One region of the Enterobacter sp. TMH.L2 genome, then DNA from elsewhere that is predicted to be linked to it. Evidence: predicted binding sites of a transcription regulator. Region 1 holds the regulator's gene; the other holds the start of a gene.
What was found. Region 1 encodes Fur, which represses iron uptake genes when iron is present. Its sites were predicted from a motif close to ATAATAATGAGAACNACTATCAA; they were not measured.
Positions count from the first base shown of each region.

Region 2: the regulator Fur is predicted to act here: its motif matches at 2,367-2,389, upstream of ACREYP_RS13225 (TonB-dependent siderophore receptor).

Region 1 is NZ_CP193791.1:3,399,043-3,415,458, reverse strand. It holds gene nagE (N-acetylglucosamine-specific PTS transporter subunit IIBC) at 1-1,398, shown strand, start outside; gene glnS (glutamine--tRNA ligase) at 1,576-3,243, shown strand; gene chiP (chitoporin ChiP) at 3,708-5,114, shown strand; gene ACREYP_RS16440 (ChiQ/YbfN family lipoprotein) at 5,162-5,488, shown strand; gene fur (ferric iron uptake transcriptional regulator) at 5,582-6,028, opposite strand; gene fldA (flavodoxin FldA) at 6,308-6,838, opposite strand; gene ybfE (LexA regulated protein) at 7,018-7,296, opposite strand; gene ybfF (esterase) at 7,438-8,205, opposite strand; gene seqA (replication initiation negative regulator SeqA) at 8,380-8,928, shown strand; gene pgm (phosphoglucomutase (alpha-D-glucose-1,6-bisphosphate-dependent)) at 8,956-10,599, shown strand; gene ACREYP_RS16405 (EamA family transporter) at 10,634-11,062, opposite strand; gene kdpE (two-component system response regulator KdpE) at 11,099-11,776, opposite strand; gene kdpD (two-component system sensor histidine kinase KdpD) at 11,773-14,460, opposite strand; gene kdpC (potassium-transporting ATPase subunit KdpC) at 14,473-15,048, opposite strand; gene kdpB (potassium-transporting ATPase subunit KdpB) at 15,061-16,416, opposite strand, start outside.
Region 2 is NZ_CP193791.1:2,750,431-2,766,846, reverse strand. It holds gene ppsA (phosphoenolpyruvate synthase) at 1-680, shown strand, start outside; gene ACREYP_RS13230 (alpha/beta hydrolase-fold protein) at 765-2,327, opposite strand; gene ACREYP_RS13225 (TonB-dependent siderophore receptor) at 2,479-4,641, shown strand; gene ACREYP_RS13220 (alpha/beta hydrolase) at 4,651-5,553, shown strand; RNA gene rprA (antisense sRNA RprA) at 5,550-5,656, opposite strand; gene ydiK (AI-2E family transporter YdiK) at 5,956-7,074, opposite strand; gene ydiJ (D-2-hydroxyglutarate dehydrogenase YdiJ) at 7,278-10,334, shown strand; gene menI (1,4-dihydroxy-2-naphthoyl-CoA hydrolase) at 10,331-10,741, shown strand; gene ACREYP_RS13195 (CPBP family intramembrane glutamic endopeptidase) at 10,887-11,711, shown strand; gene ACREYP_RS13190 (ABC1 kinase family protein) at 11,752-13,392, opposite strand; gene ACREYP_RS13185 (YadA C-terminal domain-containing protein) at 13,885-14,772, shown strand; gene sufA (Fe-S cluster assembly scaffold SufA) at 15,210-15,578, shown strand; gene sufB (Fe-S cluster assembly protein SufB) at 15,587-16,416, shown strand, end outside.

The DNA.
Region 1 (16,416 bases):
GTTGGCCTGCACCACGCTCTGAACTCCGTGTTCTGGTTTGACGTGGCAGGGATTAACGACATCCCTAACTTCCTGGGTGGCGCTCAGTCCATCGAAGCAGGTAAAGCGGTTGTCGGTATCACCGGTCGCTACCAGGCGGGCTTCTTCCCAATCATGATGTTCGGTCTGCCGGGTGCAGCGCTGGCCATCTACCACTGTGCACGTCCTGAAAACAAAGCAAAAGTTGCCGGTATCATGATGGCCGCTGCTTTCGCTGCGTTCTTCACCGGTATCACCGAACCGCTGGAGTTCTCCTTCATGTTCGTTGCGCCGGTACTGTACGTGATTCACGCAGTGCTGACCGGTATCTCCGTATTTATCGCAGCAAGCATGCACTGGATTGCGGGCTTTGGCTTCTCCGCGGGCCTGGTGGATATGGTGCTTTCTTCCCGTAACCCGCTGGCAACCCACTGGTGGATGCTGATCCCTCAGGGTCTGGTGTTCTTCGTTCTCTACTACGTGGTGTTCCGTTTCACTATCACCAAATTCAACCTGCTGACGCCAGGCCGTGAACTGGCTGTAGCCGGTGACGAAGCTGATGGTCAGGACGTGAACGTGAGCGGTGACGCAAACCAGGACGTTTCTGGTCTGGCTCGTCAGTACATCTCTGCGGTAGGTGGCTCTGCAAACCTGACCGGTATTGATGCCTGTATCACTCGTCTGCGCCTGAGCGTGAAAGACTCTTCCGTTGTTAACGAAGCGCTGGCTAAGCGTCTCGGTGCGACAGGCGTTATTCGCCTGAACAAAACCAGCGTGCAAATCATCGTTGGCTTTGCGGCAGAAAAAATTGCTAACGCAATGAAAACAGCTGGCACTGTAGAAGCAGCGGCGCCTGTTGCTGCTGCGGCACCGGCTCCTGCGGCTAAACCACAGGCTGTTCCAAACGCGACCAGCACAACTATTGCCGCTTTGGTTTCTCCAGTCACTGGCGACGTGGTTGAGCTGGATCAGGTGCCTGACGAAGCTTTCGCCAGCAAAGCAGTCGGTGATGGCGTAGCCGTTAAGCCAACGGACAAAACCGTGGTTTCTCCTGCCGCCGGGACCATCGTGAAAATCTTCAACACCAACCACGCGTTCTGCCTTGAAACAGAAAAAGGTGCAGAGATTGTGGTTCACATGGGCATCGATACCGTTGCTCTGGGTGGAAAAGGCTTCACGCGTCTGGTGGAAGAAGGGGCCGAAGTGGTTGCCGGCCAGCCGATTCTGGAAATGGATCTCGATTTCCTGAACGCCAACGCGCGCTCCATGATTAGCCCGGTAGTTTGCAGCAACATCGACGACTTCAGCGGTCTGGTTATCCAGGCTAAAGGTCAGGTGGTTGCAGGCCAAACGCCACTGTATGAGATTAAAGGCAAATAATCGCTCCTGAGTAAGCATTTGTGCCTTAAGCGGCTGACGTAAATCGTCAGCCGCTTTTTTATTGCGTGCCGTTAGCCGATATGGATAACCCTAATTTATGCAACTAAAGGTTGTTTCCCGAGGCCGCTTATTAGATCATACGCCGTTAACTAAGGTACACGCTTTGAGGAACCCGCGATGAGTGAGGCTGAAGCCCGCCCAACTAACTTTATTCGTCAGATTATTGATGAAGACCTGGCGAACGGTAAGCACACCAGTATTTGCACCCGTTTTCCGCCTGAGCCAAATGGCTATCTGCATATTGGTCACGCCAAGTCTATTTGCCTGAACTTTGGCATCGCCCAGGATTACCAGGGGCAATGCAACCTGCGTTTCGATGACACAAACCCGGTAAAAGAAGACATCGAATACGTAGAGTCCATCAAGCACGACGTTGAATGGCTGGGCTTCCACTGGTCCGGCAACGTGCGTTATTCGTCTGACTATTTTGACCAGCTTTTTAATTATGCCGTTGAGCTGATAAATAAAGGACTGGCGTATGTTGATGAGCTGAGTCCGGAACAAATTCGTGAATACCGTGGCTCTCTGACTGCGCCCGGTAAAAATAGCCCGTTCCGCGATCGTAGCGTTGAGGAAAACCTCGCGCTGTTCGAGAAAATGCGCAACGGTGAGTTTGCCGAGGGTACCGCCTGCCTGCGTGCCAAAATCGATATGGCCTCGCCGTTCATCGTTATGCGCGACCCGGTGCTGTACCGCATTAAATTTGCCGATCACCACCAGACCGGCAACAAGTGGTGCATCTACCCGATGTACGACTTCACCCACTGTATTTCCGATGCGCTGGAAGGCATTACGCACTCGCTGTGTACCCTGGAGTTCCAGGACAACCGCCGTCTGTATGATTGGGTGCTGGATAACATCACCATTCCTGCTCACCCGCGTCAGTACGAATTTTCTCGCCTGAATCTCGAATACGCCATCATGTCCAAGCGTAAGCTGAACCTGCTGGTGACCGAGAAGATTGTAGAAGGCTGGGACGACCCGCGTATGCCGACTATCTCCGGCCTGCGTCGCCGCGGCTATACCGCAGCATCCATTCGCGAGTTCTGTAAGCGCATTGGCGTAACCAAGCAGGACAACACCGTTGAAATGGCTTCTCTGGAATCCTGCATCCGTGACGATCTTAACGAGAATGCGCCGCGTGCAATGGCCGTGCTGGATCCGGTAAAAGTTATTATCACTAACTACCCTGAAGGTGAAGAAGAGACGGTTACCATGCCGAATCATCCTAACAAACCTGAAATGGGTAGCCGTGAAGTGCCGTTCAGCCGCGAGATCTATATCGATCGCGCTGACTTCCGCGAAGAAGCAAACAAGCAGTACAAGCGCCTGGTGCTGGGTAAAGAAGTTCGCCTGCGTAATGCCTATGTGATCAAAGCCGAACGCGTAGAAAAAGATGCAGAAGGTAATATCACCGAACTTTACTGCACCTACGATCCGGAAACCCTGAGCAAGGATCCGGCGGACGGTCGCAAGGTGAAGGGTGTTATTCATTGGGTGAGCGCGGCACACGCGCTGCCGGTTGAAATTCGTCTGTACGACCGCTTGTTTAGCGTCGCGAACCCAGGGGCTGCGGAAGACTTCCTGTCTACCATTAATGCGGATTCTCTGGTCATTCGCCAGGGCTTCGCTGAGCCTAGTCTGCAGAACGCGGAAAAAAGTAAGGCATATCAGTTCGAGCGTGAAGGTTACTTCTGCCTGGACAGCCGCTATGCGACGGCGGAAAAACTGGTGTTTAACCGCACCGTTGGCCTGCGTGATACCTGGGCTAAAATCGGCGAATAATTGCCGTTTATTGCCTGATGAAAACGCCGCTAAATGCGGCGTTTTTTCTTTTTGATTACCAGTCATTAACCTTATATACACATTCGCGATGCGAATTAATTCTCATTCACATTTCTGTGAAAATTTCCTCACAGGAAGTCATGCCTTCCCCGTAATCTCCTGATGCTTATAATGAAAGCGCTCTCAATGAAGTTTTATTCTTAAAATCAATCGTAATCAGGGTTAATAATCTGCTGCGCAATTTTGTTACAAATGCACATAGATTATGTGCTCTCTGTCATACTCCAGGAAATCTCTGATACAAAGTCATTGATAATTCGCGTCGCGAAAAATAGTCTATAAGCAGCAGTAATGCGGGTGTGTTAGGCAAAAACCGCTTTTAGCCGTCAGGCAATTTTACTTTTTTTCGTCATTGGCGCTTTTCACGTCAGGCGATGATTTTTACGTCAAAGAGGAATTTAACTATGCGTACGTTTAGTGGCAAACGTAGTGCGCTTGCTCTTGCTATTGCAAGCGTTACCGCTCTTTCAGGTTTTGTCGTGGCTCCGCAGGCTAGCGCCGCGGGCTTTGTTGATGACTCCACGCTGACCGGCGGCATCTATTACTGGCAGCGTGAACGTGACCGTAAAGACGTGTCCGACGGTAAGTACAAAACTAACCTGTCGCACTCAACCTGGAACGCCAACCTCGACTTCCAGTCTGGCTATGCGGCCGATATGTTTGGTTTTGATATTGCCGCTTTCACCGCCATTGAAATGGCCGAAGACAGCGCCAGCGGTCACCCGAACGAAATCGCATTCTCCTCTAAAAATAAAACCTACGACGAAGACTACTCCGGCGATAAAGGTGGCATCAGCCTTTATAAAGCGGCGGCCAAATTCAAATACGGCCCGGTTTGGGCTCGCGCAGGTTACATTCAGCCAACCGGTCAAACGCTGTTAGCACCACACTGGAGCTTCATGCCTGGTACTTATCAGGGGGCTGAAGCGGGAGCTGCATTTGACTACGGTGATGCCGGTGCGCTGAGCTTCTCCTACATGTGGACTAACGAGTACAAGGCGCCATGGCACCTTGAAACCGATAAGTTCTACCAGAACGATAAAAAGACCAAAGTTGACTATCTGCACTCCATCGGCGCGAAGTATGACTTCAAAAACGATCTGATTCTGGAAGCCGCATTCGGTCAGGCTCAGGGCTTTGTTGATCAGTACTTTGCTAAAGCCAGCTACAAATTCGACGTTGCAGGCAGCCCGCTGAGCACCAGCTACCAGTTCTACGGCACCCGTGATAAAGCCGCGAACAATACCATCAATGATATCTACGATGGCACCGCATGGCTCCAGGCGCTGACATTTGGCTATAAAATTGGCCAGGTCGACCTGCGTCTGGAAGGGACCATGGTGAAGGCAGAAGGCCAGCAGGGTTACTTCCTGCAGCGTATGACGCCAACCTACGCGTCTTCCAACGGTCGTCTGGATGTGTGGTGGGATAACCGCTCTGACTTCAACGCCAACGGTGAAAAAGCCGTGTTCTTCGGTGCAATGTATGACCTGAGCAACTGGAACCTGCCGGGTTGGGCAGTGGGTGCTTCTTACGTTTATGCATGGGACGCAAAACCATCTACATGGGCGCTTGATGCTTCCGGTAACCGCCAGGATCTCGCTTCTAACAAGATCAAAGAGTCTTCTTACAGCCTCGACGCCATGTATACCGTGCAGGAAGGCCGTGCGAAAGGCACGCTGTTCAAACTGCACTTCACTCAGTACGACAACCACTCCGACATCCCAAGCTGGGGCGGTGGGTACGGCAACATCTTCCAGGATGAGCGTGACGTGAAATTCATCGTGATTGCTCCGTTCACCATCTTCTGATGTGAAACCGGGCGCGCAAGCGCCCGTTTTTTTATAAGGAACCGAACATGAAAAAGATTCTGCTGATTACCGCCGCTGTATTCACGCTGTCTGCCTGCGTTCAACCTCCTGCACCTCCGGAAGATTCACGCCTGAAGCAGGCCTATAGCGCCTGTATCAATACGGCGGAAGGCAATCCGGATAAAATTGAAGCCTGCCAGAGCGTGCTGAACGTACTGCGCCAGGAAAAACAGCATAAAGCGTTTGTTGAGAAAGAGACGGTGAACGTGCTGGATTACCAGAAATGTATCCAGGCAAGAAAGAGCGGCAATGATGAAGCCGCGAAGGTACGCTGCGATAAGATTTGGCAGGAGATTCGCGCCAATAACAGCTGATAGCCTTTTTCAGTCAATAAAAAACCGGCAAGGGAAACCTGCCGGTTTTTGCTTTTAAACGCCACCGAAGCAGCGTTTGTTAATGCGGATTACTTATTTAGGATCGTGGGCCGTGTCGTCTTCGCGGCAGTCACCTTCAGCACAGTGTCCGTACAGATAGAGGCTGTGGTTAGTCAGGCGGATGCCGTGGCGCGTGGCAATTTCACGCTGGCGGGATTCAATAGAATCATCGCTGAACTCGATCACTTTACCGCAGTCGAGGCAGATCAGGTGGTCGTGGTGATGCTGCTGGGTCAACTCAAAAACGGACTTGCCGCCTTCAAAATTATGGCGGGTCACGATCCCTGCATCATCAAACTGGTTCAGCACGCGATAGACGGTCGCCAGGCCGATTTCTTCGCCCATGTCGATCAGACGTTTATATAAGTCTTCCGCGCTGACGTGATGATTTACCGGCTCTTGCAGCACTTCGAGGATTTTTAATCGCGGAAGCGTGACTTTCAAGCCGGCCTTCTTTAATGCGGTATTGTTGTCAGTCATGCGGAAAGTGTCCTGTTGCTTAACGATTCGCTCAAACTGCAGTGAGCGTAAAGAGTAATGCGTCTCATTATAGAACTGCTACTTCTAAATGGGAACCGCAAGTATGGTGCAAAATAAGGCTGAAAAATCGTGGCGGCGTCGCCATTTACAGTAATTATCAGCCAAGCTATCAGGAAGACATTGTACAGGGATGTACGAGAAAGTTACAAACTTGTAGCAATTATTTTCATTGCTACAAGCTATCAAGATGGCGCAAATGCTGTATTTGCGCCAGAGAAATCAGGCGTTAATGATATCCGACAGATTCAGTTCTTCAGAAACCTGTTTAACCCACTTCTCAACGCGCTCAGCGGTCAGTTCCGGCTGGCGATCTTCATCGATGGCCAGGCCGACAAAATTGTCGTCATCCGCCAGGCCTTTGGAGGCTTCGAAGTGGTAGCCCGCGGTTGGCCAGTGGCCCACAATCGCCGCGCCGCGCGGTTCGATAATGTCGCGAATGGTGCCCAGCGCATCACAGAAATATTCCGCGTAGTCTTCCTGGTCGCCGCAGCCGAACAGCGCCACCAGTTTACCGTTGAAATCGACTTCTTCAAGCGTAGGGAAGAAGTCATCCCAGTCGCACTGGGCTTCGCCGTAGTACCAGGTCGGGATGCCGAGCAAGAGAATGTCGAAACCTTCGAGATCTTCTTTGCTGCTTTTAGCAATGTCATGCACCTCAGCAACGTCTTTACCGAGCTGTTTTTGAATCATTTTCGCGATATTTTCGGTGTTACCGGTGTCGCTGCCGAAAAAAATGCCTACGATTGCCATGAGTAAAATAACCTCTTGAAACTTAATAGTATGCTGGCCGTTCAATGCCCACGTATAGGGCAATCATAGCAGAACAGCTCCAGCAGCGGAAACAGCTATCACGCCCGGGTGCACAGTCTGCAACATGGTTTTGCTCACCCTTTTGAGATTTCAGATAACCCGCAGGGTGGCTGAAGGCGTTACCCGAGATTTTTAAGCTGCTCGAGCAGCATCTCTTCGATCAGTTCGCTGCGGCTGATGTTACGGGCGTCAGCCAGCTGGTTGAGGGCATCGACCGCCTCGTTGTTCAGTTTTAGCTCAACCCGCTTCAAACCACGCACTTTATCGCGCTTCAGCTGATTGCGCTTATTGATACGCAATTGCTCATCGCGCGAGAGCGGATTAGTTTTCGGCCGCCCGGGGCGACGCTCGTCCGCGAACAGATCTAATGTAGTACGGTCCGTTTGTTCTTTTGCCATGATTAGAATACTGACAGGAAATTCTGGCTGCAGGGGCAGGGTGCCGGTGCAATTAAGCGCGCCATCATACATCAGCGCGCCATTCGCGCCAACGCGTTAGCGACTTCAGCTGCCCGGTCGGTCTGTTTTTAATCAGTTTTTCTACTCTGCGTCGATAAATCGGTGGATCGCCCGTAGAACGGCATCCGGTTTTTCCGCATGAACCCAATGACCCGCTCCAGCGATGACGTGAGCACGGGCCTGTGGGAACTGACTTAGCAGCGCCTCGCGGTGGCTTTCATCAACATATGGAGAATTCCCGCCGCGAATAAATAGTGCAGGATATGGCCAGGCCGGAACAGGCCGCCAGCCAACGATAGTTTCGTATTGCTGCCAAAGCACGGGCACGTTGAACTTCCACTCGCCGTCAGCAAAGGATTTCAGCAGAAACTGAATGACGCCTTCCTCAGCTACGTGGTCGCGCATGATTTGCGCCGCCTGCTGGCGAGTTTTTACGCCCGCTTCGGTGACCGCGCGAATAGCCGCGAAAATTTCGTCGTGACGGCGAACCTGATAGTTAACCGGCGCAATATCTATCATCACAAGCTTATCAATACGCTGAGGGGCTATTGCGGTAAGCGCCATCACCACTTTGCCGCCCATGGAATGGCCAATAAATGTGGCCTTCTCGATGCCGTATTCGTCCAGCGTGTCCAGAACGTCCCCGGCCATTGCGGCATAGCTCATATCATCACTGCGCGGTGACAGCCCGTGATTGCGCAGATCGATCTGCAGCAACGCATGATCTTTACCCAGATCACGTGCCAGGACACCCAGGTTATCCAGGCTGCCGAACAGGCCGTGGATCAGTACGATAGGGGAATTGCTATTCAATTGTTGCGCAGTTTGCAGGCGAGCATTTAATTTCATGGCAAAGTTCTTTATTTTGGTTCGTTTGGTTAGGGTATCATGTTGGCATTCTCGCGGGCGTGCGGCAAATATTCAGTTTACTCTGACTTTGAGTCGCCTCTCCTGTTCGCTGTTGGGATTTGACCCTATAATCCCAACGACTTGTATTCAGAAAAGATATCGCACTGGATTAAGATGAAAACAATCGAAGTTGATGACGAGCTTTACCGCTATATTGCCAGCCAGACTAAACACATCGGCGAGAGCGCGTCAGACATTTTACGGCGTATGCTTAAATTTACCGCCGGGCAAACACCAGCAGCCACTTCTACGCCCGCTGCGCCTGAGCGCGCTGCGGCTCCCGTTGTTGAAGAAAAACCTGCGAACACGGCTCGTAATCGCGTGCGTGCCGTTCGTGAGCTGCTGCTTTCCGACGAGTACGCTGCCCAGAATAAAGCCGTAAACCGCTTTATGATGGTGCTGTCCACGCTGTATATGCTGGATGCAAAAACCTTTGGCGAAGCCACTGAATCGCTGCATGGTCGCACCCGCGTCTATTTTGCTGGCGATGAGCAAACTCTGCTGGCAAACGGCAATCAAACCAAGCCGAAACATGTTCCGGGCACCCCATACTGGGTGATCACCAATACGAATACTGGTCGTAAATGCAGCATGATCGAACACATCATGCAGTCAATGCAGTTCCCTGCGGAGCTGATTGAAAAGGTTTGCGGCACTATTTAAAAACCTGGCGTCAGTAAGGAAGAGCCAATGGCTAACCACGATCGTGCGGGCCAACCTGCACAACAGAGCGACTTGATTAACGTAGCCCAGCTTACGGCGCAGTATTACGTGCTTAAGCCAGTGGTGGGGAATAGCGAACACGCGGTGAAATTCGGGACCTCCGGCCACCGCGGCAGTGCAGCACGGCATAGCTTTAACGAACCTCATATTCTGGCGATTGCGCAAGCTATCGCTGAAGAACGCGCAAAGAATGGGATCACCGGTCCATGCTATGTGGGCAAAGACACCCACGCGCTGTCCGAACCTGCGTTTATCTCCGTGCTGGAAGTGCTGGCCGCTAACGGCGTGGACGTCATTGTGCAGCAGGATAACGGCTATACGCCGACGCCTGCGATTTCTAACGCCATCCTGGTGCATAACCAAAAGGGCGGCCCTCAGGCGGACGGGATTGTTATCACGCCATCCCACAACCCACCGGACGACGGCGGCATCAAGTACAACCCACCAAACGGTGGCCCGGCTGATACTAACGTCACCAAAGTCGTTGAAGATCGCGCTAACGCGTTGCTGGCCGACGGCCTGAAAGGCGTGAAGCGCATTACGCTGGATAAAGCCTGGGAAAGCGGTCACGTTCAGGCGCAGGATCTGATTCAGCCGTTCATCGAAGGGCTGGTGGATATCGTCGACATGGCCGCGATTCAAAAAGCGGGCCTGAAGCTGGGGGTTGATCCTCTCGGCGGTTCCGGGATCGAATACTGGCACCGTATCGCGAAGCATTACAACCTCGATCTGACCATCGTGAACGATCAGGTCGACCAGACCTTCCGCTTTATGCACCTGGATAAAGACGGCGCAATTCGCATGGACTGCTCCTCCGAATGTGCGATGGCGGGCCTGCTGGCGCTGCGCGACAAATTCGATCTGGCGTTTGCCAACGACCCGGATTACGACCGCCACGGCATCGTCACGCCAGCGGGCCTGATGAACCCGAACCATTACCTGGCTGTGGCTATTAACTATCTGTTCCAGCACCGTCCGCTGTGGGGCAAAGATGTGGCCGTCGGTAAAACCCTGGTTTCCTCCGCGATGATTGACCGCGTGGTAGAAGATCTGGGCCGCAAGCTGGTGGAAGTCCCGGTTGGCTTTAAGTGGTTCGTTGACGGCCTGTTCGACGGCAGCTTCGGCTTCGGGGGCGAAGAGAGCGCCGGGGCATCGTTCCTGCGCTTCAACGGCACCCCATGGTCGACCGACAAAGACGGTATCATCATGTGTCTGCTGGCGGCAGAAATCACCGCCGTGACGGGCAAAAACCCGCAGCAGCATTACGATGAGTTAGCCGCGCGCTTTGGCGCACCGAGCTATAACCGTATTCAGGCACCAGCCACTTCTGCACAGAAAGCCGCGCTGTCCAAGCTGTCACCTGAAATGGTGAGTGCAGACACGCTGGCAGGTGACCCGATCACCGCGCGTCTGACGGCGGCTCCGGGCAACGGCGCTTCCATTGGCGGCCTGAAGGTGATGACCAAGAACGGCTGGTTTGCCGCTCGTCCGTCCGGCACCGAAGACGCCTACAAGATTTACTGTGAAAGCTTCCTCGGCGCAGAGCACCGCGAGCAGATCGAGAAAGAAGCGGTAGAGATTGTCAGCGAAGTGCTGAAAAGCGCGAAGTAATATGCAAAAAGGCTCCCCAGGGAGCCTTTCTCTTTTAACCCAAAGCCACCATCAGTGCGCCGCAGGTGATAAGCGCCACGCCTATCCCGGCAATCAGCGACACTTTCTCACCAAACAGAATCACCGCCAGAATCACCGCGAACACCACGCTCAGCTTATCGATAGGGGCGACCTTCGACACGTCACCACTTTTGATCGCCATAAAATAGAACAGCCAGGACAGCGCCCCGGCCACGCCGCTTAACAAAATAAACAGCAGCGCTTTTTTATCGGCAAACACCGTACTAACAAGATTCAGTTTTCCCTGAACGACGACCACCCCAACTAAAAATAACGCCATGACCACAGCGCGAACGGCTGTGGCGGTATTGGCATCCAGATGCTGCAAACCAACTTTGCCAAAAATAGCGACCAGCGCTGCCGTAGCGGCAGACAACAGGGCGTAGACTAACCATGCGCTCATAACGGGCTCCTCTTGAACGAGCCAGAGATTACTCCTTCAGAGCATAAAACGGTAGCCGATCCCGGTTTCGGTGAGCAGATGGCGAGGGCGAGCGGGGTCGCTCTCCAGCTTCTGGCGCAGGTGGCCCATATAAATGCGCAGATAGTGGCTGTGTTCCACGGCATTCGGGCCCCAAACCTGATTAAGCAACTGGCGCTGGGTCAGGACTTTGCCGTGATTATTCAGCAGGGTTGCCAGCAGGCGGAACTCAATGGGGGTCAGGTGAATTTCCTCTTCGCCGCGGGTAATACGGCGCGAGGCGAGGTCGACCCGAATTTCGGAAAACTGATAAACCGGATCGGGCTGAACGGTGCTGGCGTGGCGGCGCAGGGCGACGCGAAGCCTGGCCTGCAGTTCACCGATGCCAAACGGCTTGCTGAGAAAATCGTCTGCGCCAGCATCCAGGGCGGCAATCTTCGCCTGCTCGTCACTCCGGGCCGACAGGACGATGACCGGCGTCTGGCTCCACTGGCGAAAGTCACGAATAAAATCGATGCCGTCGCCGTCCGGCAGGCCGAGATCCAGAATCACCAGATCCGGCTTGCGGGTGGCGGCTTCAATCAGGCCGCGCTGCAGGGTTTCGGCATCAAACACGCGCAACGATTCATCTTCCAGCGCGGTGCGCAGAAAGCGGCGGATCTCTTTTTCATCCTCAATTATCAGAACCGTTGTCACAGCACCTCAATCATTTCAGGGAGTTCGGGGGGAGGCGATAAAGGTAGCACAACGTGGAAGCTGGCACCGCCTTCCGGGCGGTTAAGCGCATAAATTGTGCCGCCGTGAACTTCAACAATCGCCCGGCAGATAGCCAGCCCAAGCCCAACGCCTGGAATAGCTGACTCTTTGTTACCGCGGGCAAATTTATCAAAAATCAGCAGCTCTTTACCAGCGGGAACCCCCGGGCCGCTGTCCCAAACTTCCAGGTCCAGCTTGTCTGCTGTCGAGGTCGCTTTAATACCGATGTTGGCTTTATAACCGGCATATTTAACCGCATTCTCCAGCAGGTTGATCAGCACGCGTTCGAACAGCGGGCCGTCGACTTCAATCAGCATCAGCGGATCAGGCAAATTAAGGGCGATATGGCGGCCGCCGAGGCCCGGTTCGAGCATCTTCAGCGCGCTGCCGACGACTTCCTCTAGCGTCAGCCACTCCTTGCGAAGGTTAAAACCGCCCGACTGAATGCGGGCCATATCCAGCAGATTATTCACCAGCCGGGTGGTGTTCAGCACATGCTGACGGATTTCGTTGGCCTGCGGGGCATGTTTTGATCCCTCACTGGCGAGATCCAGCGTGAGGATTTCTGCCTGGCCAAACAGCACGGTCAGCGGCGTGCGCAGGTCGTGCGAAAGCGCGGCCAGCAGCGAGTTGCGGATTTGCTCCCGTTCGCTGGAAAGCCGGGCCTGTTCTTCGCTGGCGGTGAGCAGCAGCCTGTCGAGCGCGGTGGCCACCAGCAGGGTAAAGGTTTCCAGCAGGCGCTGCTGTTCGGGGATCATCAGCTGGCGCAGATTCTCCGGCTCAACGACCAGCAGACCCAGGGTCCTTTCCGTGGTGCTAAGCGGCAGGATGCGGTAGGGCACGCCCGGCAGCGTATCCGTTCCGGCACCGGCGGGCTGGCCTTTATCAAAGCTCCAGCGGGCAATCGCTTCATCCCACTGAGCGGGTTCCCCTTCGGCTGCGATACGGCTGAGTTTCCCGTGATCGTCCGGCAGCAGCAGCAGGCTGCGGGCCTGGAAGGTGTTGTTAATAAACTGCACGCTGGTGGCGGCGACGTCCTGCGGCGTGCGGTCATCGGCCAGAGCTTTAGACATTTCATACAGATGACGGGTGCGCTGTTCCCGGTAGCGGGCGATGCGTGCCTGATAACGTACCCCGGCGGTCAGATTACCGATCACCAGCCCGACGGTGAGCATTACGCCGAAGGTCAGCAGATACTGAACATCCGACACGGCGAGCGTGCCTCGCGGCGCAATAAAGAACAGGTCGAAGCTAATCACGTTGATGACCGTCGCGAGGACGGACGGCCAGCGGCCATAAAACAGCGCGACCATCACCACGCCAAGCAGGTAGATCATCACCAGGTTGGCGGCATCAAAGGCCACCAGCCACTGATTGGCGATAAAGGTAATAAACGCACAGAGCACCACCGCCACGGCGCAGCCGCGCAGTTGAATGCGCCATTTCTCGCTTAGCGTTCTGGTGTCCGGTGCTCTGGTCGGGGAGGGGAGCGGTTTTTCATCCAGCGCCACAATCACCAGATCGAGGTCCGGGGCGCGTTTGGCTAACCGGTCGGCAAAAGAAGTACGGTGCCACCAGCGGCGCGTGGTATGGCGGCCAATAATGATTTTGCCGAGATTGTGTTCGCGGGCGTAGCGCAACACCGCTTTTTCTTCATTAGGGTCGGCAAGCGTGGCGGTTTCGGCTCCCAGCTCCTGAGCGAGCCGCAGAGCGCTTAAAATGGTCCGGCGCTGATGTTCCGGCAGGCGGTGAAGCTGCGGCGTTTCGACGTAGACGGCGTGCCAGACGCTGCCGAGCTTGGCGGCAAGGCGAGCGGCGGTGCGAACCAGTTTTTCATTGCCGTTGCTATGGCCGATGCACAGCAGAATGGCGTCCCGCGTGTGCCAGACTTTTTCCTGTCCCTGGTTGTCCCGCCAGGCGCGCATCTGATCGTCAACGCGGTCGGCTGTGCGTCGCAAGGCCAGCTCTCGCAGCGCTATCAGGTTGCCTTTACGGAAGAAGTGCTCGATGGCGCGTTCGGCCTGGCCGGAGATATAAACTTTGCCTTCGTGCAGGCGCTGGCGGAGGTCGTCCGGCGGCAGGTCAACCAGCACGACTTCGTCGGCGGCGTCGAAAATAGGGTCGGGGACGGTTTCGCGTACCTGAATCCCGGTGACTCCGCCCACCACATCATTCAGGCTTTCCAGATGCTGAACGTTAACGGAGGTCAGGACGTCGATCCCGGCCTCAAGCAGCTCTTCCACGTCCTGCCAGCGTTTGGGGTGGCGCGAGCCTGGCGCGTTACTGTGCGCCAGTTCGTCCATCAGAATCAGGGCAGGGTTGCGGGCGAGGGCGGCGTCCAGGTCAAACTCCTGGACCAGACGCCCCCGGTGGTGAATACGACGAGGGGGCTGAATCGTCAGCCCCTTTAACAGTTCGGCAGTTTCCTGGCGGCCGTGGGTTTCCACCACACCTACCAGCACATCGAGGCCCTGCGCCCGCAGGCGCTGCGCCTCCTGAAGCATCGCGTAGGTTTTCCCGACGCCTGCACAGGCGCCGAAGAAGATTTTCAGTTTCCCACGCGGCTGGCGGTTGACTTTCTCCAGCAGCTTATCGGGGTTGGGGCGCAGCGGCTCCTCGGTCATAACACGTCCTTTTTACTTCGCCTGGAGATGGTCCAGCGCCAGGTTCAGCTTAACGATATTCACTACCGGCATGCCGATAAAATTCACCAGCGGCGTGGTGGTGTTTTCCGCCACCAGGCGAGCGATTTGCTCCACCGGCAGATTTCTGGCTTTCGCTACCCGCGGGATTTGCCACGCGGTCGCCTCAGGAGAAAGCTGCCCGTCCAGGCCGCTGGCGGAGGTGGTGACTAAGTCAACGGGTACCGCTGGATTAGCCTCCGGGTTAGCCGCACGCAGCGTACTAACGCGAGCCTTAACCTCTTTGTCCAGCTCCGGGTTGCTGGCCGCAAGGTTGCTGCCGCCGGATGCCATTGGATTATAGGGGCTATCCGAGGTGGCAGAGGGGCGGCCCTGGAAATATTTTGCGTTAGTGAAGTCCTGACCAATCAGTTCTGAACCGCGAACCTTGCCGTCTTCAACGATTAACGAGCCGTTGGCCTGAGCCGGGAACCACCATTGCCCCAGCAGCGTGGCGAGGAGGGGATAAACCCCTCCGGTAATCAGCGTCAGGATAATCAGCAGTAATAAAGCGGGGCGTAACGTAGCCATGTTCTTTTCCTCTTAGACCAGACCGAGTACGGTCAGGATCACGTCAATCACTTTGATACCAATAAACGGCACGACGATGCCGCCCAGGCCATAGATCCACAGGTTGCGGCGCAGCATCGCGGCAGCGCTCAGCGGCTTGTAGCTAATGCCTTTTAGCGCCAGCGGAATGAGGCAGATGATGATCAGCGCATTGAAGATCACCGCGCTCAAGATGGCCGAAGCCGGGGAGTGCAGGTGCATCACGTTCAGCGCGTTCAGCTGCGGGTAAGTCACCGCAAACGCCGCCGGGATAATGGCGAAGTATTTCGCTACGTCGTTAGCAATACTGAAGGTGGTCAGTGACCCGCGAGTCATTAGCATTTGTTTCCCGATGTGCACCACTTCAATCAGCTTGGTTGGGTTAGAGTCCAGGTCAACCATGTTCCCGGCCTCCTTCGCTGCCTGAGTCCCGGAGTTCATGGCTACCGCTACGTCGGCCTGCGCCAGGGCAGGGGCGTCGTTGGTGCCGTCGCCGGTCATCGCCACCAGACGACCTTCGGCCTGATACTGGCGAATCAGTGCCAGCTTGGCTTCCGGTGTGGCTTCAGAAAGGAAGTCATCCACCCCGGCTTCGGCGGCAATCGCCGCGGCTGTCAGGCGGTTATCCCCGGTGATCATCACCGTTTTGATGCCCATCTGGCGCAGCTGTGCGAAACGCTCTTTAATGCCGCCTTTCACGATGTCTTTCAGCGCGATTACGCCCAGCACGTTAGCGCCTTCGGCAACAACCAGCGGCGTACCGCCCTGGCGAGCCACGCCTTCAACCAGCGTGTCGACCTGGGCCGGGAAGTGACCGTTGTTCACTTCTACGTGGCGGCGGATGGCATCCACAGAACCTTTGCGGATCATGCGGTCCTGAATATTGATGCCGCTCATACGGGTTTGCGCGGTAAACGGCACAAAAGTTGCCTGCAGGTTCTGCACGTCGCGTTCACGCAGGTTAAAGCGCTGTTTTGCCAGCACCACGATACTGCGGCCTTCTGGCGTTTCATCCGCCAGTGAGGCCAGCTGCGCGGCATCGGCCAGCTCTTTTTCATCCACGCCAGGGGCAGGGAGGAAGGCGGAGGCCTGGCGGTTACCGAGCGTGATGGTGCCGGTTTTATCCAGCAGCAGGACGTCGATATCCCCGGCGGCTTCTACCGCCCGGCCGCTGGTAGCGATCACGTTCGCACCCAGCATGCGGCTCATCCCGGCCACACCGATGGCGGAAAGCAGGCCGCCGATGGTGGTTGGGATCAGGCAGACCAGCAGGGCTACCAGTACGGTTACGCTAGCCGCCTGGCCGCCGTAGGCAGAGAACGGCCACAGAGTTGCGGTCGCCAGCAGCAG
Region 2 (16,416 bases), 650 kb from region 1:
GTGCGGCGTTCTGGCCGAAGCGCGTGATTGTGCGTCTGTCTGACTTCAAATCTAACGAATACGCCAACCTGGTGGGCGGCGAGCGTTATGAGCCGGAAGAAGAGAACCCAATGCTGGGCTTCCGTGGGGCAGGTCGCTACGTGGCAGACAGCTTCCGCGACTGCTTCGCGCTGGAATGCGCGGCCATGAAGCGCGTGCGTAATGAAATGGGCCTGACCAACGTCGAAGTGATGGTACCGTTTGTGCGTACCGTTGCCCAGGCAAAAGCGGTGGTTGAGGAGCTGGAACGTCAGGGCCTGAAGCGCGGTGAGAACGGGCTGAAGATCATCATGATGTGCGAGATCCCGTCCAACGCCCTGCTGGCGGACGAGTTCCTGCAATACTTTGACGGCTTCTCCATTGGCTCGAACGATATGACGCAGCTTGCGCTGGGCCTGGATCGCGACTCTGGTGTGGTGTCTGAACTGTTTGACGAGCGTAACGACGCGGTGAAAGCGCTGCTGTCGATGGCGATTAAAGCGGCGAAGAAACAGGGTAAATACGTCGGGATCTGTGGGCAGGGGCCGTCCGATCACGAAGACTTTGCCGCCTGGCTGATGGAAGAGGGGATTGACAGCCTGTCCCTGAACCCGGACACCGTGGTGCAAACCTGGCTCAGCCTTGCTGAACTGAATAAGTAACGTTCAACCCTTCTCTGCAATAAAGAGAGGGGATCCGGCCCGGAGCCTGCCTGCCTTATGCGGGGTAGGCCACCGGGCCGACACTTATCCCCGCTTAATCAATTCCTTCATGCCGGTAATAATGGCCTCGCACCAGGCGGCGTAATCATGCCCGCTCGACCAGGGGTTAAAGCTCACCTCGTAGCCCTTTTCACGCAGCACGGCTTCAAGCTGTTGCGTATTACGGTAAATACCGCCGTCTGCGCCTTTGCTTTCGAAGCGTCCCGCCTGCAGCCAAAATCGCACCGGCAGGCGCGGGGATGCCTGATACTGCCGGGTAAGCCAGCCCGGCGCTTCGCCCTCGGGTGCCCACCAGTAAGAGCCGGACAAACTCAGCACGTTGCCAAACGCTTCGGGATGGCGAAGCGCCACCCAGGACGATGCCAGGCCGCCGTAGCTGGAGCCTGCCACGATGGTTTTTTGTGCCGGGGTGGTGATGCCCTGGCGGTGCAGCCACGGCACTAACTCTTCGGCCATAAAATCAGCGAAATTAGGATTGGGCGGCAGCTCTTTTTCACGTCGTTCGCCGTCCAGGCTGTCGATAAACACGGCGTTAACCGGCGGCAGGGCATGACGGGCTATCAGGCCGTCCAGCACATTGGCGAGATGATAACGGTCCTGGTACATACGGCCATCGAACAGCATTAGCGTCCAGCGGGCGGGCTGCCCCCCGCGTGGCCGATAGACGGTCACTTCCCGCCGGTTAGCCAGCTTTTTGCTTTCTACCTGATAGCGAACAAGGGAGCCCTGCCGAATCGGCTCGGCGGTTGCCTGCGGGGTAAAATAGCGGTGGGTGGTCAGGTCCAAAAGCGAGAAACGATTCCAGCGGTCGCCTTTGCCTGCGGGGCTGAATTGCGGGTTAAGCGGGTCAGTCTGGGCCGACACCAGAATCGCCCGGCGCTGGTCGCGCGCGGTGCCTTCCACAAGGGGAACGTCGGGGGCAAGTTTGTACTGCATTAGCGTATCAGCCGGTACCACATAGCTGCGATACCAGACGTCGGACTGCCCGAGGCGGAACATCGGGTCATGGTCACCGGCCGGTGAACCGAGCACGAACACGTTGCCCTGTGCGCCTCGCCACAGGAACGTCACGCGTTTACGGCTGGCATCGATGGGCTCGACCAGCGGCGTGCCCTGCTCGCGCCTTTCCTGCCAGAAGGCTTCCGTACTTGCGCCATGGCTCAGAGCCTGCTCAAGCGCCAGCAGTGTCGGGCTTTCCGGGGATTGTTCGTCGTTACGCTTGAGCGGCACGGTTTCACGGATCTGCCAGCGAAACAGCCAGCGCCGGCCGGGTTCACCGCGAAGCACCAGCGTAGAAGGCTGGCCGACGGGCAGGGCGAAAAGCGGATTGTGCTGGCCATCCACCGGCCCGTTTTCCACCAGCGAACGCCAGAGTCTGCCTTTGCTGTCCACCAGGCTGGCGTCGGTCACGCCGCTCAACCGGACGTTGGCGTAATTTTCACCCAGCGCCGGAAGGCCAAAGCAGATTTCGCCGCTGGCGTCGAACTTCCCATCCTGCTCACCCTGGCTGCCGGTAAAAGTACAGGTCGCGGCCACCGCCGACGCTGAACAAAGCCCCAACATTAATGCGCTCCACGCGGCTCTCATCGTGTTTATCATTCCTGATAAAAAAGTGCGTACACGCTAATGCAAATGAGATTGATTTGCAATAACATTGCGAGTCGTTGCGTTTTACGACAAAACGTAACAGGAGAGAAAGGCGAACTTAATTCACCTAATCACATGGGATGTTACGGTCATGCACTTTAAAAATAATAAGGTAACCTGCGGCCTTTGGCTGATGGGATTCAGTGCCCTGGGGATGGGAAACGGCGTTCAGGCGCAGGAGCGGCAGGGCAGCGAGGAAACTCTGGTTGTCACCGGCTCCGTTAGCGAGGATCCTTCTGCGCCGCTGAAGGGGATGGTGGCTACCAAAACGCTGTCTGCAACGAAAACCGCGGCTGATTTGCTCCAAACGCCGCAGTCGGTTTCGGTGATTACCCGCGACCAAATGAACGCGCAGGATGTTACCTCCGTGTCGCAGGCTTTGCGCTATTCGGCCGGGGTGCTGACGGAGTATCGGGGCAGTTCGAACCGCAACGATGAGGTGTTTGTGCGCGGCTTCAGCTATGTCCCAAAATATCTTGACGGACTGAGCTATGGCGCAACAGCGTCTTCCCAGACCGGGACGTTTGACCCGTGGCTGCTTGAGCGCGTGGAGCTGGTGCGCGGCCCGGCATCCGTGTTGTTCGGCCAGGTGAACCCCGGCGGGCTTATCAGCATGACCAGCAAGCGGCCGACAAGGGAAGCGATACATGAAGTGCAGTTCCGCTCAGGCAACCAGCATCTGGCCGAGGGGGCTTTTGATTTTGGCGGCTCGCTAAGCGACGATAATCGGGTGCTTTATCGCCTGAACGGCATCGCACGCACGCAGCACAGCCAGGTGGCCGATTACAAAGAGCAGCGCCTGGCGATTGCGCCGGCGCTGACCTGGTATCCCAACGAGCAGACGCGTTTTACTTTACTGACCAGCTACCAGAAAGACCCGAAGGCGGGCTATCGTAACTTCCTGCCTGCCGCAGGCCTGGTGACGGAAACCACGGCGGGGTATATCCCGCTGGACTTTAACGTTAGCGATCCCAATTACGACCAGTCGTGGCGCGAGCAAACGATGGTGGGCTATGAGTTCGAGCACAGCTTCAACGATATCTTCACCTTCCGCCAGAACGCCCGTTACGCCAGTATCAAACAGAAGTACCGTTACCTCGTGTATTCCACCTCAAAAAGCGAGACGCTACTTTCGCGCCGTGCGCAGCGAGAAACGCGTGATACCGATGAGTTTGGCGTGGATAACCAGCTTGAAGCGCAGTTTGATACCGGCGCGCTGGGGCATACGCTGTTAGGCGGCCTGGATTACAAGTCTAACCATGACCGGCAGCAGCTCAGCCGCGGTACCGGGGCGAAATACGATCTGTACTGGCCGAATCCGGTATATGGCCTCAATGTGGACGAAAGCACCTTCAGCGCGGTGAACGACGATCAGCAGAATCTCGACCAGACGGGCGTGTACCTGCAGGATCAGCTCAGCTGGAACAACTGGCAACTGCTGCTTTCCGGGCGTTATGATTGGGCCGAAGTGCGCACGACGGACAGGTTAAAAAGTAAAACGACGCAGCAGAATGACAGCAAGTTCACCTGGCGTACGGGGCTGCTTTACGCCTTTGATTTTGGCCTGTCGCCGTATATCAGCTACAGCACCTCGTTTGAGCCCAATCTGCAGACCAACCGTGCGCCAGGCGCTGCGCCGTTCGACCCAAGCCTGGGCAAGCAGACCGAAGTGGGCCTGAAGTATCAGCCGCTGAAAGAGACCTTCATGACGCTGGCGCTGTTCGATCTCCGCCAGACAAACGTTGGGACCTACAACAGCGCGCTGGGTTGGTTTGAAAACGCCGGTGAAATCCGTTCTAAAGGGCTGGAGGCGGAGGTGCATTCCACGCTGTTTAACAGCCTCAACCTGATAGGCTCTTACACCTGGACGGATGCGGAAACCGTGAGCACCACCGTGGCGGGCACCGAAGGAAAAACGCCCGCGCGTGTTCCAACACATATGGCCTCGGCGTGGGGCAGTTACACTATTCCTGAAGGCCTGCTGAAAAACCTGACGGCAGGTGTCGGGGTTCGCTACATCGGGACCAGCTATGGCGATGCGAAAAATACCTTTAAAGTGGCGGCCGTGGATCTCTATGACGCCATGCTGCGTTACGAGCTGGGAGAAGTGAGCCCTGATTTAAAAGGGGCCGCCCTGCAGTTCAACGTCAATAATCTGTCGGACACAAAATACGTGGCGTCCTGCGCGTCGGATTCAGCCTGTTTCTACGGCATTGGCCGTACCTTAACCGCCACCGTCAGCTATCGCTGGTAAGGAGAACTTTTGCGCTATCTGCTTATGGCGCTTATCGCACTCGCTGCTCCCTCGGGGGCAGCGGTCATCGAGGATAAGCCCTACACGCTGGCGAATACGCTGGTACACAGTCTGCATTCGCCGGAAAACGGTGAGTATAAAATTATGGTTTCCTGGCCTGAAGGCGAAGCGCCGTCAGAAGGCTGGCCGGTGATTTACCTTCTGGACGGTGAGTCCGTCTTCCCCGGCGCGGTGTCGCTGATGCAGCGCCTGACCTGTGAGCGTTGCCCGTTGACGCCGGGCGTGGTGGTGGCGATTGACTACCCGGAAAACAGCCGCCGGGAGCGGGATTATCGACCTGCGGTAGAAAAAGTGGTGCTGGAGCCGAACCCGGCAGGGGGCACTTATCCGCCTGGCGCCCCCGGCGAGGCGCAGAAATTCTGGCGGTTTATCGACGCTGAACTCCGGCCCTGGGTCGAAAAGCAGTGGAAAATCAATCCGCAGCGGCAGGCGCTTTTTGGGCACTCCTATGGCGGCCTGTTCACCACCTGGCTGTTTATGACCTCACCGGGCGCTTTCCAGCATTATTACGCCTCAAGCCCATCGGTATGGTGGAACGACCGCTATCTGCTGCGAATGGCGCAAAACTGGCGGCCTGATAAGGGAAATGCTCAGCTATCGCTCTCCGTGGGAAGTTATGAACAGTCGCTGCAGCCGCAGGAGGCCAGGCTGTCGGAAGAGAAGCGCGCCACGCTATTAAAACATCGTGGGCAGCGAGCGATGGTAGACGGGAACCGCGAAATGGCTAATGCCCTGATAGCTAACGCCCCGACCCGGGTTGATTTTACGCTGGTAGAAGGGCAGAGCCACCTGACCGTTGCCCCGTTGGTTCTGCATGGGGCGCTTATCAATCACTTTGCGAAATCAGAATAAAAAAAAGCCCATCATCAAGATGGGCAAAGACTACACACAGCAATTCGTTGTTTCACTCAGGGGATTTCGATGTTTATAAATCAACGTGTTGATTCATAACCGTGAGTTAAATAGTAGGCATCTCACTAAGTGGCGTCACTCAGATTCGTCTCAATCGTTAACAGAAGGTAAATAACTTGAGGCAGCATAGCCCGGAATGGGGGCTTCAATGGCCGGAATAGCGAAGGGAAAATGCGTTATTGATTAGATTTATTAACCATTTGCGTTAAGTCACTGCTTTAGGCGCAAGTTATTCTGTCGTTAAAAAAGTTTCTGTGGAGATGTAGAGGATGTGAACGGAAACTTAGCTGTTGTCGCATAGAGGGTTTGAGCGAACAGGAACTCCTCAAACCCTCCGCATCTTTATTTCTTCACATTCAGCGTCTGCTGCTCCTCAAGCAGTTCGACCACCTCTTGTGGATCGTCCTGTGGGGCAGGCGCCTCGTGCATCCAGACCGAAATCAGGCGATAAGAAACCGCCAGCAGCACCGGGCCGATAAACAGGCCAATCATCCCGAAGGCAATCAAGCCGCCGATCACGCCGGAAAGAATCAGAATCATCGGCAAGTCCGCGCCCATGCGAATAAGCACCGGGCGAATCACGTTATCCATGGTGCCAACGACACAACTCCATACCAGCAGCACCGTCCCCCAGGTGGTATCGCCGCTCCAGTACAGCCAGATAATGGCGGGCACCAGAATCACCAGCGGGCCAAGCTGAATCAGGCAGCTAAGCACCATCAGCACCGTAAGCAGCGCGGCGTAAGGAATGCCGGACACCGCCAGGCCAATACCGCCCAGTACACCCTGTGCTAGCGCGGTGACAACCACGCCCAGCGCTACGGCGCGAATCGCCTGGCCGGCCAGCAGTACGGCGGCATCACCGCGTTTGTCCGCGAGGCGGAAGGCGAAATGACGAATGCCGTTCCCCAGCGTCTCACCTTTGGCATACAGCAGCACGCTGAACAGCAGCATCAGGCCGAGATGCACAAGCAGAGTACCTATGTGTACGGCCTGACCAAGGAACCAACTGGTCGTCGTGCCGATATAGGGTCGGACCTTTTCCATAATCGCACTGCCGCCGCTGCTCACCAGCGTGTTCCAGCCGCTGTAAAGTTTATCGCCAATAAGTGGGACGCTGTGCAGCCATTCGAAGGCGGGCAGCGCCATGTGCCCTTTGGTCGCCCAGTTAATCACCGGGCCGCTGTTGTCCACCAGACTGTTCACTAACATCGCGACCGGGATGACAAACAGCATCAGCAGGAGCAGCGTCATCACCAGCACCGCAAGGGAGCGTTTGCCCCACAGCAGATTTTGCAATTTGATGAGCAGCGGCCAGGTCGCAATGACGATGGTTCCGGCCCAGGCGAAGCCCAAAACAAACGGGCGGACAATCCACAGACAGGCAAGAATCATCACCGAAATAAACAGCACGGACAGCAGGATCTGCAGCAGATCCTTTGGCTGACTGACTTTGATCATAGGAAGAATCACCTCAATAAAATGCACCCGCGCTAAATTCGCATGGCGATAATTTAATGATGATGTATTTCCTCGATTTTTGACAGGTGCATTTCGCATCGCGTTATCTGAAATAACAGCCGCAAATCGCGATGGAATATGATAAAAACAAAACAGACACGCAAACGATAACTCTTACTAAGCAACACAGGGTCGACCCGTCAATGATCCCACAAATTTCTCAGGCACCTGGCGTCGTTCAGCTGGTGCTCAGCTATTTAGCATCACTGGAGCAACAGGGCTTTACCGGCGATACCGCCACTAGCTACGCAGACCGCCTGACCATGGCGACCGACAACAGTATTTACCAACTGCTGCCGGATGCGGTGCTTTTCCCTCGTTCAACCGCCGACGTCACGCTGATTACCCGCGTGGCCTCCGAAGAGCGCTTTAAATCCCTGGTGTTTACCCCGCGCGGCGGCGGCACCGGCACCAACGGGCAGTCGCTGAACGGCGGCATCGTGGTGGACATGTCCCGCTACATGAATCGCATTATCGAAATCAACCCGGAACAAGGTTGGGTGCGGGTCGAAGCCGGCGTGATTAAAGACCAGCTCAACCAGTTCCTGAAGCCGCACGGCTACTTCTTTGCCCCGGAATTGTCGACCAGTAACCGTGCCACGCTGGGAGGAATGATTAATACCGATGCCTCCGGGCAGGGATCGCTGGTGTACGGTAAAACCTCCGATCATGTGCTGGGCGTGCGCGCCGTGCTGATGGACGGTGAAATTCTGGACACGCACCAGATGGCAACCGGGCTTGCCGAAGAGCTGGGCCGCGAAGAGACATCGAGCGGTAAAATCTACCGCACCGTGCTTGAACGCTGCCGCGAGCAGCGTGAGCTGATTATCGATAAATTCCCCAAACTAAACCGCTTTCTTACCGGCTATGACCTGCGCCACGTCTTTAATGACGATCTAAGCAAGTTCGATTTAACCCGCATTCTTACCGGCTCCGAGGGGACGCTGGCCTTTATCACCGAGGCGAAGCTGGATATCACCCGCTTGCCGAAAGTGCGCCGGCTGGTGAACGTCAAGTATGACTCCTTCGATTCAGCCCTGCGTAACGCGCCCTTTATGGTGGATGCTCGGGCGCTGTCGGTGGAAACCGTCGATTCCAAAGTCCTGAACCTGGCGCGGGAAGATATCGTCTGGCACTCGGTCAGCGAATTGATCACCGACGTGCCGAACAAAGAGATGCTCGGGCTGAACATCGTTGAATTTGCCGGGGACGACCAGGCACTGATCGACGGCCAGGTCACTGAGCTATGTGCTCGCCTCGATGCGCTAATAGCCGCAGGCGAGGGCGGGGTGATTGGCTGGCAGGTTTGTGACGAGCTGGCCGGTATCGAAAAAATCTACGGCATGCGGAAAAAAGCCGTTGGCCTGCTGGGGAACGCCAAAGGGCAGGCTAAACCGATTCCGTTTGCCGAAGACACCTGCGTGCCGCCGCAGCATCTGGCGGACTACATTGTTGAATTCCGCGCTCTGCTGGACAGCCACAACCTGAGCTACGGGATGTTTGGTCACGTTGATGCAGGCGTGTTGCACGTTCGCCCTGCGCTGGATATGTGCGATCCGCAGCAGGAAATGCTGATGAAAAGCATCTCCGACGACGTGGTGGCGCTGACGGCAAAATACGGCGGTCTGCTGTGGGGCGAACATGGCAAAGGGTTCCGCGCCGAGTACAGCCCGGCCTTCTTCGGTGAAACGCTGTATGAAGAACTGCGCCGGATTAAAGCCGTGTTTGACCCGGCTAACCGGCTGAACCCCGGGAAGATTTGCCCGCCGCTCGGCGTGGACGACCCGATGATGCAGGTCGATGCCGTTAAGCGCGGAACGTTTGACCGACAAATCCCGATTGCGGTACGCACCTCCTGGCGCGGCGCGATGGAGTGCAACGGCAATGGCCTGTGCTTTAACTTCGACGTGAAAAGCCCGATGTGCCCGTCGATGAAAATCTCCAGCAACCGTATCCACTCCCCGAAAGGGCGAGCCACGCTGACCCGTGAATGGCTGCGGCTGCTGGCCGAACGCGGCGTTGACCCGCTGCAGCTTGAGAAACAGCTGCCGGAGCAGCGCGCCAGCCTGCGAGGCCTTATCGAGCGTACCCGCAACTCGTGGCACGCCAGCAAGGGCGAGTACGATTTTTCCCACGAAGTGAAAGAGGCGATGTCCGGCTGCCTGGCCTGTAAAGCCTGCTCGACCCAATGCCCGATTAAAATCGACGTGCCGGAGTTCCGCTCTCGCTTCCTGCAGCTTTACCACACGCGCTATCTGCGCCCGCTGCGCGATCACGTTGTGGCCTCCGTGGAGAGCTACGCGCCGCTGATGGCGCGCGCGCCAAAAACCTTCAACTTCTTTATGAGCCAGCCGTGGGTCCAGAGTTTGTCCCGCAGGCACATCGGTATGGTTGACCTGCCTATGCTGTCCACGCCGACGCTGCAGCAGCAGTTGGTCGGGCACCGCTCAGCCAACGTCACGCTGGAAGAGCTGGAGCATTACTCAGATGAGCAGCGCGCCAAAACCGTGCTGGTGGTGCAGGACCCGTTCACCAGCTATTACGATGCTCAGGTGGTGGCTGATTTTATTAAGCTTGCAGATAAGCTAGGCTTTGAACCTGTGGTGCTGCCGTTCTCACCGAACGGTAAGGCTCAGCACATTAAAGGGTTCATGCAGCGTTTTGCGCGCACGGCGAGTAAAACGTCTGAGTTCCTGAACCGCATTGCGAAACTGGGTATGCCGATGGTCGGCGTCGATCCGGCGCTGGTCCTGTGCTACCGCGATGAATATAAACAGACATTAGGCGAAGAGCGCGGTGATTTTCAGGTGCAGCTGGTGCACGAATGGCTCCAGACTGCGCTGAAAGAACGGGAAGTGCAGGGCGCGGGAGGGGAAGCATGGTACCTCTTTGGCCACTGTACCGAAGTAACGGCGTTGCCGGCGACACCGAATCAGTGGGCCGGTATTTTTGCTCGTTTTGGCGCGAAGCTCGAGAGCGTGAGTGTTGGCTGCTGCGGCATGGCTGGCACTTACGGTCACGAGGTGAAGAATCTCGCCAATTCATTGGGCATCTATGAACTCTCCTGGCATCAGGCGATGCAGCGCCTGCCGCGCAACCGCTGTCTGGCAACCGGCTACTCCTGCCGCAGCCAGGTCAAGCGCGTTGAGGGCAACGGCGTACGGCATCCATTACAGGCTCTTCTGGAGATTATCGGATGATTTGGCGACGTGAAGCCACGCTTGCCGCGCTCAATAAAATGGGCGCGAACAATATGGTCGGCCATGTAGGCATTGAATTTACGCGTTTTGACGACAACGAAATTGAGGCCACCATGCCGGTGGATGAGCGCACCCGGCAGCCGTTTGGCCTGCTGCACGGTGGCGCGTCGGTGGTGCTGGCGGAAACGCTGGGTTCCGTAGCAGGCTACCTGTGCACCGAAGGCGACCAGAAGGTGGTTGGGCTGGAAGTGAACGCCAATCATATCCGCTCGGCGCGAGAAGGCGTGGTGCGCGGCGTTTGTCGCGCGGTGCACGCGGGGCGTCGTCATCAGGTGTGGCAAATTGATATCTACGATCAGCAAGACCAGCTGTGCTGTACCTCCCGCCTGACTACGGCGGTGGTGTAAAGCAACGGCTAAAATATTCCCACGTTCAGCCCTCGGGGACGTGGGATTGTTTTAATTTGTGATTATTTCTTTAAAAAACTATATATCCACCACCCATTTTGTTAAAAAACCTGCCTCATGATGTTTTCAGGCTTAAGGAAAAATGATGTGGATATTGCTGGCAGCCGCCTTACTGGTTTTACAATTTAATAAAAAAATTTCCCTCGGATTATTACTGGTGACCGTGGTATGGGGTGCCGTTGACGGTGTACTCGACTGGCGGGCACTGGCTTCACTGGCGGTAATGACCGCTCTTGCCGTCGCTTATTTAAAAGCCGCAAACAGAAAGCCCGTGCGCTATGTGCTTGAATTTTTGCTGGTCGCCGCCGCAGTAGCGCTGACCATCCATGTTATTCCCGGTTTCCATAATCCAAAGGTGCTGGACTCGGTGACCGCCGGGCCGCAAAGTGCGCCGTTTTCCATGTATTACAACTTCGACAAAGCGCTGGTGCCCTTTATTTTGCTGGTGATGATGAAGTCGCTGTTCGTCAGCGAGCCGAAATATCAGCCCGCTAAGCTCTGGTGGATCTTGCTGATTGCTTTGATCCCAGGGCTGTTGCTATTGGCGGTAGCTTTGGGTGGCTTAAAGATTGAACCTCATTTCCCGCAGTGGCTGCCGCCGTTCCTGTTCGCAAATATTTTCTTTGTTTCGCTGGCGGAGGAAGCGCTCTTCCGGGGGTATCTCCAGCAGCGTTTATCCGGCTTTATGCACCCGGTTGTGGCGCTGATTATTTCAGCCGCGATATTTGGCGGACTGCATTTCGCCGGTGGCCCGCTGCTGATTGTTTTTGCCGCACTGGCGGGGCTTATTTACGGCCTGGCGTGGATGTGGAGCGGGCGGCTGTGGGTTGCCGTGGCGTTTCATGTCGGGCTGAATATGACCCATTTATTGCTGTTTACCTATCCGGCGCTGCAGCATTCTGTGCACTAATTTTTTACGACATCGGAACCTGGCTCCGATGTCGTAAATCTCATCGCCTTAACAACCGAATAACCAGCCATGCGCTTCCCGCAATAGCACACAACAAGCCAAGTACAGGGAAAAATGGGATGCCAAACAGCGTCCAGTTCAACCCGAGCAGCCATGGAGCTATCGCGATTGTCAGGGCGGCTAAAACAAGGGCGAGCGCCAGAGTAGAGGCCGCTCGCTCCAGCGACTTTCCGAGCTGGTTAATATTCTCTACGTTAATGTCCGCGTGCAGCTTACCGTGACGAAGCCTTTGCATCACCAGACGTAGGGTCTGCGGCAGCGAATCACCTCCCTCAAGAAGCTGGTTGCCGAGTTTAAGCAGGCGTCTGCGGCTCCCGAGGCGGGTATAGCGTTTTAACAGCTCCTGCTTAATCTCCGGGCGAAGAATGCGAATAATGTCGAACTGCGGATCCATTCTCAGCAATACGCCGTCCGCGGTGATCAACGCCTTAAACAATAAAACCAAATCCGGCGGCAGCGCCAGCTGGAATTCCCGGATGGTGGAAAGCATATCGGTCAGCGCTTTTCCCAGCTGTAGCGGGAGATTGCCCTGTTTTTGCAGAAAATAGCTGGCTGCAAGTTCCAGTTCGGTAAGATCTACTGTCTCCTGGCCACTCCAGGCGATGAGGGCATCGACAATCCCGCTGGCGTCACGCTCGCTGATGGCATAAATCAGCGACAGCAGCTCGTCGCGTCGCGCCTGGCTCAGGCTTCCCACCATGCCGAAATCAATGAAGCCGACCCGGTTGCCCGTCAGGGCCATGACGTTGCCGGGATGCGGATCTGCGTGGTAAGTCCGCAGGTCAAAGAGCATATTGATAAACGCTGTCGCGCCTTTACGCGCCAACAAGGGGCCATCAAACCCGGCGGCGGCAAGCTGCTGGCCGTCAACCGGCGCTACGCCGGGCAAAAATGCCTGTACCATCAGCGTAGGGTGGCACCAGTCCCAATAAATCCTGGGGATGACGACGTCGTCGTTGTCGGCGAAAAACTGATAAATCTTTTCCCCGTTGGCTGCTTCATGGCAAAAATCCAGTTCCTGATTCAGGGCGTTTTCCAGATAACGCACCAGCATCACCGGCTGAAAGCGAGCCAGCCCCGCGCTCTGCTGCTCCAGACTTTCCGCGAGGTAACGGAGTAAACGCAGGTCGGCCTTGAGGGTTGTTTCAATCCCGGGGCGCTGAATTTTGACGATAACCTCGTCGCCATTTTTCAGCGTGGCCCGGTGAATTTGTGCTATCGAGCCACTGGCCAGCGGGGTTTCATCAAAGGTAGCGAAAACCTCCGCAGGCGAAGCCCCGAGCGTCGCTACAACGCCTGGTTCAAGCTGCGGCCAGGGCAGAGGGCTGGCGCTCGAATTCAACTGGCTAAGCGCTTCCGTCCATGCGGGGTCAAGCAGGTCGCTACGGGTTGAGAGGATTTGCCCGAGCTTAACGAACGTCGGGCCCAGTTCTTCCAGCGCCGCGCACAGGCGCTGCGGCATCGGTAAAGCATCGTGTTGGCTGCCGCCGCGAATTTTGTCATGCAGCGAGGCCAGGCCCAGCAAACGCACAATGTCCTGCAATCCATAGCGAAGGAAAACACCGATAATTTCCTGCAGCCTCACGCGATCGCGGGCGGTGACCATAATCATTTTCAGCATCAGGCTAAGCTCCTTTTTTCTTAACAGGAGGATAGTCGATAAATCGGAATATTTTCACGCCATTCTTATCTCAGGGCAGAGGGTTAGCCTGTCGCATACAGGCTGCGGGAAATTTGACGTTAAAGCGATGGAAGGTAATGAGAGTCATCAATAAAAGCTAACTGATCTTCATCTCATCTATTTATCTTGTTTTTTTTGGTATGTGTATGGTTTTCTCTTATTGCTAAATCTGATTTTTATTATCGATTTTTTACCACTTTTGCCCGAGGTGAATTCTGAAAGTCTGGTGGTTTTTGATGTGTTTGTTTATGTCAAATTTGTTATTTTTTTGTTTTTATTGTTTTAAAAACAACTGGTTAATTTTATTTTTTATGGATAGGAATATTCACTTCAGGCTATTTTTATCATTATTTCTGTGTTGCCTTGTTAATTCTATTTATGAATAATTTCTCCGCACAGTAATGGTTTTATTATAATAATGGAGTGATTTTAATGAATAATAAGTCTTTGTTGGCCTTTCTTGTTTCTGGATTATTAGTCACCCAGTCTGTCTCTGCTCTTGAATGGGGGGACTGGTCATCAGACGTGACTTCCAGTAACTCACATGCTGATGCTGATAAAACTAATGGAAATTTCGGTGATATTAAAAATAACGTTGATACCATTGATTCAGCGCTGAATGAAAGCATTCAAAAACAGCAGACAGTCAATGACCAACAAAAAATGCTCAACGATCGGCAGAATGCCACCAACGTCAAGCAGGCCGAGTGGAATGAGAACCAGAACAGCGTAAATAGCCAGCAGAATGCGGTGAATCAACAGCAGTCCACGGTTAATGCGAACCAGGCTAACGTCAACAATCAGCAGGGGGCCATTAATCAGACCCAGGCAAATCTGAACAATCAGCAGGGGGCCATTAATCAGACCCAGGCAAATCTGAACAATCAGCAGGGGGCCATTAATCAGACTCAGGCAAATCTGAACAATCAGCAGGGGGCCATTAACCAGTCTCAGGCAAATCTGAATACGCAGCAGAATACCATTAACCAGAGTCAGGCCAGGAGCAATGCTCAGTTCCAGGACTCCATCACCCAGCTTAATGGCGATCTTAACCATCTCGGTAACCGCGTGGATAAACTGGATCACAAAATGAAGCGTGGGTTTGCCTCCCAGGCGGCGCTCTCAGGGCTTTTCCAGCCCTACAGCGTTGGCAAATTCAACCTTTCTGGCTCGCTAGGCGGGTATGAATCTACCAGCGCGATGGCCATTGGTAGCGGGTATCGGTTCAATGAAAATGTCGCCGCAAAGGCCGGGATTTCAACCAATACCGAAGACTTCAAGGCCGTGACATACAATGCGGCAGTCAACTTTGAGTGGTAATGCAGCTCAACATAGCTAACTCAGTTCCCCTGGTTAACCTTATGCCCTGGTAACCAGGGGGCGGATTTTCCTGAACAGATACCTTAATCCCCCTGCGACCGCACCTCTTCTTGTTCCCGTAAAACTGAAAATTATTGGTACTTTGTCGGTGCCCTTTGGCATTCAGTGCGCTTCCAATCACATAAATAGATATTTTCTATACATCTTTTGTCTTGCCCGCTTCAGGCGTTTTTCATCTTTGATATTTCCTTTTACACCAGTAGCTTAAACAGCTCTTTTCGCCATCGGCAAGAGTTTCATGACGGTCTATCCTTAGTAAAGACGCCCAAAAAACCAGCGTTTCGCGAATACCCCTGTTTTCATAACGTTGTATTGATAATTGTTATCATTAACATAAGGGTATCGGCCTTCGGGCGCAGAGAATAATGAGGTGAAGAATGGATGTGCAAACCGGTTCCTTTGATCCCAATGATTTTGCCTGGCAGGGGCTGACCCTGACCCCGGCCGCGAGCGCGCATATCCGCGATCTGGCCGCCAAACAACCCGAGCTTAAAGGCATCCGCCTGAGTATTAAACAGACGGGCTGCGCTGGCTTTGGCTACGTGCTGGACACAGTCACCGAGCCGAAGCCGGACGATCTGGTCTATGAGTTTGACGGCGCGCGCCTGTGGGTGCCGCTCTCCGCCATGCCTTTTATCGACGGCACGGAAGTGGATTACGTGCGTGAAGGCCTGAATCAGATCTTTAAATTTAATAACCCGAAAGCGCAGCACGAATGCGGCTGCGGCGAAAGCTTTGGGGTATAGGCGGTACTATGTCTCGTAATACTGAAGCAACTGACGATGTCAAAACCTGGACCGGCAACCTCAATTATAAAGAGGGCTTTTTCACCGAGCTGCAGACCGAGCAGCTGGCGAAGGGCATAAACGAAGAGGTGGTTCGGGCAATCTCTGCCCGTCGTAACGAGCCCGAATGGATGCTGGAGTTTCGTCTCAACGCCTTCCATGCATGGTTGAAAATGGAAGAGCCGCACTGGCTGAAGGCGAATTACGACAAACTGAATTACCAGGATTACAGCTATTACTCTGCGCCATCCTGCGGGAGCTGCGACGACACCTGTGCGTCCCAGCCCGGCGCGGTTCAGCAGCCGCCAAACGCCTTCCTGACTAACGAAGTCGAAGACGCGTTTAAGCAGCTTGGTGTACCGGTGCGCGAAGGTAGCGAAGTGGCTGTTGACGCCATTTTTGACTCCGTGTCTGTGGCAACCACTTACCGCGAAAAACTCTCCGAGCAGGGCATTATCTTCTGCTCCTTCGGCGAGGCGATTCACGATTACCCGGAACTGGTCAAAAAATACCTGGGTACCGTGGTGCCGTCTAACGATAACTTCTTCGCCGCGCTTAACGCCGCGGTGGCCTCTGACGGCACCTTTATTTACATCCCGAAAGGCGTGCGCTGCCCGATGGAGCTGTCCACCTATTTCCGTATCAACGCGGAAAAAACCGGTCAGTTCGAGCGCACTATTTTAGTGGCGGATGAAGGCAGCTATGTGAGCTACATCGAGGGCTGTTCTGCACCAGTGCGCGACAGCTACCAGCTCCACGCCGCCGTAGTGGAAGTGATTATTCACCGCGATGCGGAAGT